Robertmurraya sp. FSL R5-0851: one gene and its partner. Each later gene encodes a partner of the first gene's protein in a complex. Links are inferred from orthologs where the notes say so. Each region holds a gene or a part of one and is shown on either strand. Other genes may lie near its edges.

Region 1 (8,475 bases):
CATTATCTGTATGACCAGAACCATTCTTGATATAAATCTATCCATTTAAAATTCTTATGTCCTTCATCCAATTTGATGCTAGCTAATGGCAGTATTACTTTTTTTCTACCCAACCTGCCTTCAACAAGAATTCCATAATTTTCGTCTACTTTCATCTCTTGGTCTAAATGAATACAGCTGACTTCAAATTCTGCGATTTCTAAAGGGCCAACTTCCTCTTCATATATCGCAGTAAAAGGAAATATCATATGTTGTAATAGATATTCATAAAAACTCATTAAACTTGTCTCTTTTACATTGAGTAATTTGTCCATATAACTTGCATTATATTTATTACCTCTCTCTAAACCGCTTATTCCTAATATTTGGGCAGCTTGAATTTCCCATTCTTCGATTTCAATCTGCTGATCATTCAAAATATCTTGAGGAACGATTAATCCATTTACTATTGAAAGGTTATTAAAAGGACTACCTTGAACAACTGACTCTATCGAGAAATTACTATCAAAATAGGTCATATTAAACATATCTCTAATTTTCTTCGACTTTTGCGAAGTCGTACTTTGCTTGGTGCCAAAATACTCAAAAATTTCTGTAGCAGACACATATGGTTGACTAGATTTATCAAATAAAAAATTAATCGTTCCCAAAGCATGGATTACTGCCGCAGCCCATATTTCAATACGGCCTGACAGGAATGGAATGTCTCTTTTTCTAGCCATTTTGTTTATTAATTTTTCAATTACTCCCTCATATTCTTCATTTAAAAATTGCTTACTAAACTCAATTGTTAATTTCAGTAATTCTGCCTTCTTTTCCTCTATCTTTTCTTTTGGTTTAGTCATACTCCACAACCTCTATTCTATTAGTCTGCTCTTAAAGTAGATTTTCTTAATTAATAGGAGAATTCGTTATCCTTTTCGTTATGACACTTTTTACATCTAAATCATAATCGATCATCCAGTCAATTTTTTGCATAATTTCATCTAGATTTTCTGATTTATAATAACCATAGACAGGACACTTATCCAGCTCCAGCTGTAATACTTTCTTCTCCCGTGAGTCCTTTAAGATTTTGGCAAGAAGTGTTCTTCCACCTTTAGCAATAATTTCATCAGCTGCTCTCAATATGACTTTTATTTCTTCATCAGATAATCGATCAGCCTTAGATTTCATCAAAATGGTAAGTCCTCCTCATCAACCCAGTGATCAGAAACAATCAGTTTTTGTTGTTTTTTGGGCTTTTTTTTTAATTCTTCACTGAGGGCAGGCTTAAATGTAATGACCCTATTGAACTTCTCCTCATATAGATCACGAATCCATACTTTTACAGGTGCTTTCCATAGCTGATTAGGCGTGGGGATATTTTTAATTAAGCTCTTAGCTGTCATCCCCAACTCCTTAGCCATTTGTAGATCAGTCTCATTCAATTTGCATCGTTTTTTGGCCTCTGCCCAAGCTTGTGAATTCCTTTTTGCCACCAACACCAAATCCTTCTTTTTAGACAATAAATTGTGAAAGATATTCTGCAATATAACTCATTATCCTTTTGTCCACCCACTAAACTTTTAACATTTTTTATCACTGTTCAGATTTTCAACTCCCACAACATTTCTTAAATTTCTTCCCGCTCCCACATGGGCAAAGATCGTTTCTCCCCACCTTTTGACGGGTTTGGAGACTAATGACCTCTCCTTTTTTATTGGGCAAAGGCGGTAATGCCTTCTTTTCCTGAGCGAATAGCTCTTCCGATGTATATCCCTTTAAATACCATTCCCTCGTATTATTCATAAGAAGAACAACGGCATCCATCAGTCTTTGCACTACTTCTAAGCTTTCGAATGTCAGTTGAGTCTGTAAATATTGAAGAAGCTGACTAGGTTGATTGCCTAATTTCGCATGCATAATACAGTCCTCAACAAACTCCTTCGCCTCTTGTTTTGACATCCGATACTCTTTCGTAAATAGAGATAAAGGTTGAGAATAACCTTTTGGACACTCCACATAGTCGTTTCACCTGCTTCAAGGAGCTGTTTCTTCGAGAATGGATAGTAATCAATATTCTTTCTAGATGCCTGCTCCTCTAAAATAACTAAAGGGTCTAGCAGTAATCTTTATCCAATCCGTATTCCGCTTAACATCTGTAAGTATCGTTTCGTCTTGAATAATTTTCACTAGAGAAGGCAATAATTCCAAAGGGATTATGACGATTGTATTACCATTTTGAAAACTAGTAAACATAAAACCAGTTTTATGGAGATACTACATCTCCTCGATTTCTAGATTGTTTGCGCTCATAACTCCATTATTGGCAATGATATTTTTTATTAAAAATAATCGTCGCTCATCGAACTGACTGATAATATTTCTGAAAAGAACAGGGATTGCCTCTGCCAAAGATTGAATTAACTCCGCCTTTTTCATCGAGCTTATATTTTTAATTTGCAGCTTTTTCCGGATGTCTTGAAGATCTGCGACTTTTAATGCGGATAGCGCTTCCTTTAATGAAGCTATTCCTATTATTTTATTCTTTTGATTCTTGTTTTTATTTACCCCTTTCACATTGCGTCCACCTCTGACAATATCAAAAGCCACGGCAACTCCTTACTAGCCATCTTTTTCATCGCATTTTTATTTTTTCATTTTATCACGCATGTGCTTAATATGAACACTTGAAACGGGGCCGACTACTCTAAAAGTAACTTTCTTATCCCTCCAACTAAACTTTCATATATAAAAAAGAAGCTTCCCATAAGTTGGCTCAACTTATGAGAAGCTTCTATAATTTGTTAACATTCCACTCTCATCTTACATAAAGCCCTTATATATCAAGGGTTTGAGGGCGTTTATTACATCATGCCGCCCATTCCACCCATGCCGCCCATGTCAGGCATTGCAGGAGTATCTTCTTTAATGTCAGCAACAACTGCTTCAGTTGTTAAGAACATTGCTGCAACAGATCCAGCGTTTTGAAGAGCTGAACGAGTTACTTTAGTTGGGTCAACGATACCAGCTTCGATCATGTTTACCCACTCGCCAGTCGCTGCGTTGAAGCCTGTTCCTACTTCTTCACGCTTTAAGCGCTCAACGATAACAGATCCTTCAAGACCCGCATTGTGTGCGATTGTACGAACTGGCTCTTCCATCGCACGTAGTACGATGTTCACACCTGTTTTCTCGTCACCAGTAACCTCTAGAGCAGCAACCTTGTTGTATACGTTAAGTAGGGCTACACCACCACCAGAAACGATACCTTCTTCAACAGCTGCACGAGTTGAGTTCAATGCGTCTTCGATACGAAGCTTACGCTCTTTTAATTCTGTTTCAGTAGCAGCTCCAACTTTCACTACTGCTACACCGCCAGCTAGCTTAGCTAAGCGCTCTTGTAATTTTTCGCGGTCAAATTCAGAAGTGGTTTCTTCCATTTGCGCACGGATTTGGTTTACACGACCTGCGATTTGTGCAGAGTCTCCAGCACCTTCAACGATTGTTGTGTTTTCTTTTGAAACAACAACCTTAGAAGCGCGACCTAGAGATTGGATCGTTGCAGACTTAAGGTCACGACCTAGCTCTTCAGTGATTACTTCTCCACCTGTTAAGATAGCGATGTCTTCAAGCATAGCTTTACGACGGTCACCGAAACCAGGAGCTTTAACAGCAACTGCATTGAATGTTCCGCGAAGCTTGTTCACTACTAAAGTAGCTAACGCTTCCCCTTCAACATCCTCAGCAACAAGTAATAATGGCTTACCTTGTTGAACCACTTGCTCTAAAACAGGAAGGATTTCTTGGATGCTTCCAATTTTCTTATCCGTAATTAAGATAAATGGATTGTCTAGAACAGCTTCCATTTTATCAGAGTCTGTTACCATGTATGGAGATGCATATCCACGATCGAATTGCATACCTTCTACTACATCAAGCTCAGTAGTGAAGCCCTTTGATTCTTCGATAGTGATAACGCCGTCGTTACCAACGCGCTCCATTGCTTCAGCAATTAATTGACCAACTTCATCGTCAGCAGCAGAAATAGCCGCAACTTGAGCGATAGAAGCTTTGTTTTCGATTGGCTTTGAAATAGCACGAAGCTCTTCAACCGCTACTGCTACTGCCTTATCCATCCCTTTACGGATACCCATTGGGTTAGCTCCAGCTGTTACGTTCTTTAAGCCTTCACGGATCATCGCTTGAGCAAGAACCGTTGCAGTTGTCGTACCGTCACCAGCCACATCATTTGTTTTGCTAGCTACTTCAGCAACAAGCTTCGCACCCATGTTTTCGAATGCATCTTCAAGTTCGATTTCTTTTGCAATCGTTACACCATCGTTTGTAATAAGTGGTGAACCGAATTTCTTTTCAAGAACCACGTTACGTCCTTTTGGTCCTAATGTTACTTTTACCGCATTTGCAAGTGCATCTACCCCACGAAGCATCGAGCGGCGTGCGTCTTCACTAAACTTAATTTCTTTAGCCATTGTAAAATACCCTCCTCGAGTTTTTTCAATCTATTCTGTCTTCGTTTAGTTTTTAAATAAGAAAATCTCTACTCTTATCCAAGAATAGCAAGAATATCGTTTTCACGTAGAATTAAGTACTCTTTTCCTTCGTACTTCACTTCTGTGCCAGCGTATTTTGAGAAGATAATGCGGTCGTCCACAGAAACTTCAAGAGCTACACGCTCACCGCTTTCAAGTACGCGGCCAGTGCCGACAGCAACTACTTTGCCTTCTTGAGGCTTCTCTTTAGCAGAGTCTGGTAGTACAATACCGCTTGCCGTTTTTTCTTCCGTTTCAACTAGCTCAATTACAATGCGATCACCTAGTGGCTTTAACAAGTGAAACAACCTCCTCAAATATATGAAAGATTTTTATTATTAGCACTCACTTAACTAGAGTGCTAACACAACTATTATATTAATGAATCTCTACCTTTTTTGCAAGCGAGAAACCGCTTTTTTTTATAAATTTTTTGTAAAAGTCCCCCCATAACTTGTTAATTGTACAACCTTACTAAGTATGTACTTTTCCACCTATTCTATCCATATAATGCTAAAATACGGACGATAATTCTTCTTATTTGATACAACCTGATGTTTACGAGTAGAATAACTATATTGGATGGAAAAGGAGACTTGTTTTGAAACGTGAATATTGGATTATATTAATTGCTTATATTGCTATGCAGCTTTCAAGCTTTATTGGTGTCCCTATCACCTCTCTGATACTAGAACTGATTGGTTTTGAAACCCATCACTCTCAAGGGTTCGCAGGGGTCACTTGGCTTGTCATAAGCTTTTCGCTCACACTTGTGATTGTCCTGATGTTGTTGCGTAATGAGATGGTAAACACAAATGAAGTAAGAAGCGGAGCCAGCTTAGGTCGATCGATCCTTTGGTCTATCACAGGTGTCTTTCTTGCCCTATTTGCCCAAGCCTTTGCTGCAAATATTGAACGTTTGATTGGTATTGATGTTGGTTCTGAAAATACGCAACAGATTCTACGCATCATTGAGTCCTTTCCTATTATGATTGTCGTGAGCTCAGTGATTGGTCCTATATTAGAAGAAATTGTTTTTCGTAAGATCATTTTTGGGGCTTTTTATAAGCGATTTAACTTTTTTCTATCAGCCTTGCTTAGCTCCGTTATTTTTTCTTTTGCCCATATGGAGCCGGAGCACACTCTACTTTATTCCGCAATGGGATTCACCTTTGCGTATTTGTATGTAAAAACCAATCGGATTCTCGTTCCGATCGTTGCTCACGTATCGATGAATACGTTCGTTGTTCTTGTGCAATCCGTATTTAAGGAAGACTTAGAAAAATTAATCAAACAAGCAGAACAAATGCAAAGCTTTATTGGAGGATTCTTCTTATGAGACAGTCACCTTTATTTTCAGGAATTATATACATCATCTTAGGTGCTCTGTTCACAGTGTTTGCCATACAGGACTTACAGCAAAATGGAGAGTGGGGCTTTTTCACCTACCTGCTTGTCTTGCTAGCGACCTTTGATATTGGTTCAGGCATTCGGATGATTCTTTTACATTTTAAAATTAAAGAGATCAAGAAAGAGCAAAAGAAATAGCCGCTCCACTAAGGGGCGGCTTACTGTTTATTCTTCTACCATTTCTTCATCCATTGAATAATGCTTTAAAAAGTACACCAGTGACTGTAACTCAATAGCCAGATCAATATGGTGAACCCTGATGGATGAGGGAACCGTTAATCGGGCCGGGGTAAAGTTTAAAATGCCTCTCACCGATCCTTGAACCATTCGATCGGTAATGGATTGTGCAACCGGTGCTGGAACCGTTAATATCGCGACCTGAATGTCTTCTTTTTCAATAACTTCTTCTAGATCATCCATATGGTAGACGGGCACTTCACCAATTTTTGTGCCTACCTTCTCTTCTATCACATCAAATGCAACCGCAATTTTGGTATTATTATTCTTTAAGAAGTTATAGTTTAAAAATGCTGTCCCAAGATTCCCGACCCCAATTAACGCAACCTTCGTTAATTCATCTTGGTCGAGTGTTTTACGGAAAAAGGATAATAAATAGTTTACATTGTAACCGTATCCCTTTTTACCTAAGGCTCCAAAGTATGAAAAATCTCTTCGGATTGTTGCAGAATCGACCTTCACCGCCTCACTTAGTTCAGCCGATGAAACGCGTTGCTTTCCTGATGAGTGTAAACTATTTAAAAAGCGATAATACAATGGTAGTCTTTTCGCCGTTGCTTGTGGGATTTTCATTGATTCATTACTCATCGTTCTTCCCCTACCTTCTACCTTTAACTAATATAGTCTCTCTTCTCTCTTAAAGTCACCGTTTTTACCACCTGTCTTTTCAACCAGGTATGTTTTCCCGATAACCATTCCTTTATCTACTGCTTTACACATATCATACACGGTAAGCGCGCAAACAGAAGCAGCTGTTAACGCTTCCATTTCTACACCTGTATTCCCTTTTGTCTTTACACTAGCAGAAATATGTAGAGTATGGCAATTGTTATCTGATTCCCAATCAAAAGAAATATCAACACCTGTGAGTGGAATAGGGTGACACATTGGAATAATATCCCATGTTTTTTTACTAGCCATAACAGCTGCAACCTGTGCGACTGCTAACACATCCCCCTTTTTCATTTGGTTATGTGTGATTCGATCATATATCTCTTGATTAACTGTGATACTAGAGTGGGCAATGGCCGTCCGTACCGTTTCGGGCTTATCACTCACATCTACCATTTTTGCTCTGCCTTCTTTATTAAAATGAGTGAACTCTGACATCTATTATACACCTCTTTCAAAATCATACACTATTTTCCTCATTTTGTGTGAAAACATTGTAACATAGTTCACAACTCATATCATTGCTCATCCGTATTGAATGCGATACACTAACCGTAGAAGTATAGAGGTGAAATCAATGATACTACTACAAGTAAACCAGCTTTCCAAGTCTTATGGGGCTGACCTTATTTTATCGAATATAAAACTAGAAGTTCAAACAAGAGACCGTATTGCCTTAGTAGGTAGAAACGGGGCCGGGAAATCTACATTACTCAAGATTATTGCCGGTCACCTTTCCTATGAATCAGGTGATTTAATCAAGCCCAAACATGTAACGATCGGGTACTTGGCTCAGAACACAGGTCTTGTTTCCGGATTATCCATTTGGGAAGAAATGCTTACCGTGTTTGAACATGTCATGAAACAAGAGCGGGAACTTCGTAAGCTTGAGGAAAAAATGGCTGATCCTACCGTATTTGAAGATGCTACTTTGTACGAGCGAACAATCAAGGAATATGACCATCTCCAAAATGAGTTTAAGGAGAATGGGGGCTACCAGTACGAGTCAGATATACGTTCTGTCCTACATGGCTTGAACTTCCACTCATTCGATTACTCTACGAAAATTGATAGCTTAAGTGGTGGCCAGAAAACTCGTTTAGCTCTTGCGAAGTTGTTATTAACCAAGCCTGATATTCTTATCTTGGACGAACCTACCAACCATTTAGATATCGATACGTTGTCTTGGCTAGAGCAATATCTTACTGGCTACTCAGGTGCCATCTTAATCGTATCCCACGATCGCTACTTTTTAGACAAAGTGGTCAATCAAGTGTACGAAATTTCTAGGAATCAAATCAGCAAATTCTCAGGAAACTACAGCTCTTATCTTGAACAAAAAGCCGAAAACTACGAGCGTGATCTCAAACAATACGAGAAACAACAAGATGAAATAGCCAAACTACAGGACTTTATTCAAAAAAATCTTGCTCGTGCATCGACCACCAAGCGAGCCCAAAGTAGAAGGAAGACGCTTGAGAGAATGCAAGTTATGGACAAACCTCTTGGAGATGAAAAGTCCGCCTCCTTCGGTTTTGATATTGAAAAGCAAAGTGGCAATGAAGTGTTAAATGTCCACTCCCTAGCAGTTGGTTATCATGATGAACGAATAGCTGAGGAA
Region 2 (5,504 bases), 3.3 Mb from region 1 along the record:
GGAGCGGTTTCCTTCACCACATCCTTATGTGGAATTATCAATAGTCACGTATTATTCTGAGGGATATAAGGTGAAAGGGATGTTAGCGGAACCTAAAGGAGAGGAAGCGTTAGATGGATTTTTATATTTAAGAGGAGGAATTAAAGGTGTAGGAAAGGTTAGACCTTCAAGATTGGTGCAATTTGCTTGTGAAGGGTTTATTGTGTTTGCGCCGTTTTACCGGGGAAATCAAGGAGGAGAAGGAAATGAAGATTTCGGTGGAGATGATCGAGAAGATGCATTTGCAGGGTATCGAATCCTAAAGCAACATTCAAGAGTGAAACGGGTACATGTATTTGGATTTTCTAGAGGTGGAGTGATGGCATTACTAACAGCCATCAAGTTTCCAGATACGGCCTCTCTCGTCACCTGGGGTGGTGTAAGTGATATGAATCTTACATATATAGAAAGAGAAGATTTAAGAAGGATGATGAAGAGAGTCATTGGTGGTACACCGACGAAATATCCAGAAAGATATAAATTTCGGACTCCATTGTATGAGATTGAACGATTACACTGTCCCACTTTAATCATCCATGGATCAAAGGATCAAAATGTAAGTGTGGATCATGCCAGACGATTGGAAGAGAGGTTAAAGGATAGGGGTCATCCAGTGGAGAGCTGGTATTTTGAGGAGTTGACACATTATTTTCCTCCAAATATTAACCGAAAAGTCGTTACAGACTTAACTCAATGGATGAAAAAACAGTCATAATAATGATAATATATAGGAAAAGGAGTGGAGAATTATGGGTATGCCATTAGAGCTTAATACAATGATTGTTACTAAGGGTAGAGAAAAGCGAGTGGAGGAAAACTTGTTTACACTAACCAAAGAAGGATACCGCTTATATCCAATAGACATTCCTCTTGAGGTAAGAAGAACGATTGAAGGGGAAGTTAGTGGAATGGCAAAAATTAAAAAAGTCATTTTAGAAGGTGAACAAACGACGATTGAGTATCAATTGATCTCTTTACATTCATCTAATTAAAAGAGCGTAATCGACTGATTACGCTCTTTTTAAAACTTATACTAAAGGACCGCCTTTATCGACAATCTGTGCTGAAACATTTGCGAATTTTTTGAAGTTATCTTTGAACTTAGTGGCTAGTTCGTTCGCCTTCATCTGGTATGACTCTTGGTCAGCCCATGTTCGGTTTGGCTGAAGAACATCATCTGGTACACCAGGAACATGTAGAGGGATTTCCAATCCAAAAATAGGGTCTTTGCATGTTTCTACATGATTTAGTTCCCCTTCAAGAGCTGCCTGTACCATTGAGCGTGTGTATGATAGCTTCATTCTACTTCCTACACCATACTCACCACCAGTCCAGCCTGTATTCACTAGATAAACCTTCGCATTATGCTCGTCAATCTTCGTTCCTAGCATTTCAGCATAGCGAGTTGCTTCTAATGGTAGGAAAGGAGAGCCGAAGCAAGTGGAGAATGTTGCTTGTGGTGAAGTAATTCCTTGTTCCGTTCCAGCAAGTTTTGATGTGTAACCGCTTAAGAAATGGTACATTGCTTGTTCCTTAGAAAGCTTTGCAATTGGAGGTAGTACCCCGAAAGCATCAGCTGTAAGGAATATGATTGTATTTGGATGTCCTGCGACACTTGGATCCACGATATTACTAATCGATTGGATCGGGTAAGCAGCACGCGTATTCTCAGTTAATGTTCCATCATCATAATCAGCGACTCGTGTTTCCTTATTCAGCACGACGTTCTCTAATACAGATCCGAAATGAATGGCGTCAAAGATTTGAGGCTCTTTTTCTCTTGAAAGGTTAATGCACTTTGCGTAGCAGCCTCCTTCGATATTAAAAACACCATTAGCTGACCAGCCGTGTTCATCATCTCCGATTAGGCGTCGATTTGCATCAGCTGATAAGGTCGTTTTCCCTGTTCCTGATAAGCCGAAGAATAAAGCAACATCGCCTTCAACGCCGACATTTGCTGAGCAGTGCATTGGGAGAATATTATTTTCAGGCAGTAAGTAGTTCATGATGGAGAAAATGGACTTCTTCATCTCTCCTGCATATTCTGTGCCGCCGATTAATACGGTCTTTCTTTCAAAAGAGACAATGATAAAAGTCTCTGATTTCGTTCCATCAATCATAGGGTCAGCTTTAAAGTTTGGAGCGGAGATGACTGTGAATTGTTCTTCATGAGTCAAAAGCTCTTCTGCTGTTGGTCTAATGAATAACTGGTGGGCAAATAGATTATGCCATGCGAACTCATTTATCACTTGTATGGGTAGGCGATGCTTCTTATCTGCACCAGCAAACCCTTTGAAAACAAACAGCTCATCTCTATCTTTCAAGTAACCTAGTACTTTATTATATAAACGTTCGAATACTTCTGGAGAGATTGGTTGGTTAACTGCTCCCCAGTCAATCTTGTCCTTTGTTGAAGCTTCTTCAACGATGAATTTGTCTTTAGGAGACCGACCAGTATACTTTCCTGTTGTTGCTCGAACAGCTCCTGTCGAAGTTAAGACTCCTTCGTTTCTAGTAAGAACCTTTTCAACTAATTGTGGTACAGATAGTTGCACATGCACATGACCAGAGGCTAACAATTCACTTAATTGGTTAGAAATACGGACAGAGTTCATCTGATGACTACCTACCTTTATTTGTTATTTTTAATTAGTATAACACATTAACTTAATTAGTCTATACTATTTGAAAAAATATTAGAGGGTGCAAGAAAAAACATCGTATTCGACCTATTTTTAAGCCTTTTTATTTCATAAAACGATGGATCGCAGTCAATAGTCTATACTATTAAAAGAAGGGACAAATTCAAATGGGAACAATCGCGTTATATGATGCTAAGTGTCATATTATTCTTCCAGATGGGAAGGTACTTGAGGGATATGGAAATGTGAAGATAATAGTTGCTCATTATTTGAAGAATTGAACCAACTATTTTTCATAAAGATGTTGACAGTATTTGACGAAGTACGGTATTATTCTACATTGAACGGATACTCTCTTATCCCGAGCTGGTGGAGGGACAGGCCCTATGAAACCCAGCAACCTGCTTTAATAATTAATTACGATAACTGTAATTAATATAAAAGAGAAGGTGCTAACCTGAGGCAAGGATTTTAGTCCTTGAACGATAAGAGCGAAAGGCGCAAATTACTTTGCTATCACCCTTTCCTCAAGCAGGGAAGGTTTTTTATTTTGCATAAAGTTTTTATTGCGGGGGGTAATTTTTCAAACCTTCATAATAAAAATGGCATGTTTATTTCATACTACTTAGGGAATGAGTTCCGTATCAAATGGAAGGTTTTGTTTATGTTGATATGATAAACATACCTTTTTCTCAAGTATAAATAAAATAGGAGGTCAGGAGATGTCAAAAAAACGTCGTTTATTTACATCCGAGTCAGTTACAGAAGGTCATCCGGATAAGATCAGTGACCAAATTTCAGACTCAATTTTAGATGCTATTTTAGCAAAAGACGCAAATGCTCGTGTTGCTGCTGAAACGTCAGTAACTACAGGGTTAGTATTAGTTGCTGGGGAAATTACAACCTCTACATACGTAGATATTCCAAAGATTGTTCGCGAAACAATTAAGGAAATTGGGTACACTCGTGCAAAATATGGTTTCGATTCTGAAACATGTGCGGTTTTAACTTCTATTGATGAGCAATCAGCTGATATTGCAATGGGTGTTGACCAAGCACTAGAAGCACGTGAAGGATCCATGTCTGATGAAGAAATTGATGCAATTGGAGCAGGAGACCAAGGATTAATGTTTGGTTTTGCTTGTAATGAAACAAAAGAGCTTATGCCTCTTCCAATTTCTTTAGCACATAAACTAGCTCGAAGATTAACTGAAGTTCGTAAGGATGATATTCTTCCTTACCTTCGTCCTGATGGAAAAACTCAAGTTACAGTTGAGTACGATGAAAATAATAAACCAGTTCGTATTGATACCATTGTTATTTCAACACAGCATCATCCTGAAGTAACATTGGAGCAAATTCAACGAAATCTTAAAGAGTATGTTATTAATCCTGTTGTACCAGAAGAGTTAATTGATGAAAATACAAAGTATTTCATTAACCCAACTGGTCGTTTCGTTATCGGTGGACCACAAGGTGATGCTGGGTTAACAGGACGTAAGATTATTGTTGATACGTACGGTGGTTATGCTCGTCACGGTGGCGGTGCATTCTCTGGTAAGGATCCTACAAAAGTTGACCGTTCAGCTGCTTATGCTGCTCGTTATGTAGCAAAGAATCTTGTTGCTGCAGGTCTAGCCGATAAAGTGGAAGTACAGCTTGCCTACGCAATCGGTGTTGCACATCCAGTATCTATCTCTATTGATACTTTTGGAACCAGCGAAGTAAGTGAAGAAGTTCTTATTGAAGTAGTTCGTAATAACTTCGATCTTCGTCCAGCTGGAATCATTAAAATGCTTGATTTAAGACGTCCTATCTATAAGCAAACTGCTGCTTATGGTCACTTTGGCCGTACAGATGTAGATCTTCCATGGGAGCGTACAGATAAAGCTGACACGCTTCGTAAGGAAGCACTTGAAAGATAATTTTAATAGTAAAAACAGCCGGGAGTTACAGAAAATTTGTAACTCCCGGTTTTTCTTTTCGTCTATAAGGGTATGGTGGTTTAGAAGCAAAAAGGGATGTAAACAATGGGTAGTAAGCTTGAATTTTTAGGAAATGGTCAATTTGACAGTGCGATTCGATAATTTTAGTGGTAGTATTAATAGGTATTCTTTCTGAATGGAAGATTAAACTCGTAAGAACGGAGTAGGTGAGTTACATACATGTGTGGTTTTATTGGATGTGTTCATGACAAATCGCAAGTGTTTAGTGATGGACAAAAACAACAATTTGAAAATATGAATAATGTGATTACGCATCGCGGACCTGATGATGATGGATATTTCTACGATTCTCATGTTCAATTTGGGTTTCGTCGTTTAAGTATTATTGATATAGAAAGTGGGCATCAACCCCTTCATTTTGAAAACGAAAGATACTGGATTATTTTTAACGGTGAAATCTATAACTATGTTGAATTAAGAGAAGAGCTTTTGGCAGAAGGAATCACCTTTGCAACAAGCTCTGATACAGAAGTAATTATTGCTTTGTATAGCCATCTGAAGGAAAAAGCTGTTGAGAAGCTTCGTGGAATGTTTGCTTTTGTTATTTGGGATAAGGTTGAGAAGACGCTTTATGGAGCACGTGATCCATTCGGAATTAAGCCTTTCTTCTATTTTGATGACGGCGAAAAGACATTCTTTGCATCGGAGAAAAAGAGTATTTTACTTGCTCTACAAAATGATGTATTGAACTATGATTCTTTACAGTATTACTTAACGTATCAGTTTGTTCCCGAGCCTTATACGATGTCAGAAGGTATTTCAAAATTAGAACCAGGACACTACTTTACAAAGAAAATGGGATCTGAAATGGAAATCA

What was found. The genes of interacting proteins can lie anywhere in the genome.
Region 2: the proteins of groL (region 1) and metK are in contact, whole or in part, in a cryo-EM structure (PDB 8P4O), measured with the Escherichia coli proteins. The link is inferred for Robertmurraya sp. FSL R5-0851 from one-to-one orthologs.

The regions. Positions count from the first base shown.
Region 1 is NZ_JBBOOE010000001.1:264,894-273,368, reverse strand. Bases 2,163-5,137 are described here. They hold groL (chaperonin GroEL), read right to left. Parts: upstream 4,476-5,137; coding sequence 2,850-4,475; downstream 2,163-2,849. Other genes in these bases: MKX65_RS01500 (CPBP family glutamic-type intramembrane protease), read left to right, coding at 5,137-5,137; groES (co-chaperone GroES), read right to left, coding at 4,550-4,834; MKX65_RS01515 (Rho termination factor N-terminal domain-containing protein), read right to left, coding at 2,263-2,595. Outside these bases: MKX65_RS01535 (DUF6398 domain-containing protein), read right to left, coding at 3-845; MKX65_RS01530 (RQC domain-containing protein), read right to left, coding at 892-1,176; MKX65_RS01525 (hypothetical protein), read right to left, coding at 1,176-1,481; MKX65_RS01520 (SEC-C metal-binding domain-containing protein), read right to left, coding at 1,597-2,004; more of MKX65_RS01500, read left to right, coding at 5,138-5,874; MKX65_RS01495 (YdiK family protein), read left to right, coding at 5,871-6,083; MKX65_RS01490 (redox-sensing transcriptional repressor Rex), read right to left, coding at 6,111-6,770; cyclic pyranopterin monophosphate synthase MoaC, read right to left, coding at 6,798-7,292; MKX65_RS01480 (ABC-F family ATP-binding cassette domain-containing protein), read left to right, coding at 7,432-8,475.
Region 2 is NZ_JBBOOE010000001.1:3,593,538-3,599,041, reverse strand. What follows is about bases 2,533-5,504. They hold metK (methionine adenosyltransferase), read left to right. Parts: upstream 2,533-3,403; coding sequence 3,404-4,606; downstream 4,607-5,504. Other genes in these bases: asnB (asparagine synthase (glutamine-hydrolyzing)), read left to right, coding at 4,847-5,504; pckA (phosphoenolpyruvate carboxykinase (ATP)), read right to left, coding at 2,533-2,654. Also shown: MKX65_RS18480 (alpha/beta hydrolase family protein), read left to right, coding at 1-754; MKX65_RS18475 (DUF2584 domain-containing protein), read left to right, coding at 789-1,031; more of pckA, read right to left, coding at 1,068-2,532. UniProt on the Escherichia coli protein: Catalyzes the formation of S-adenosylmethionine (AdoMet) from methionine and ATP.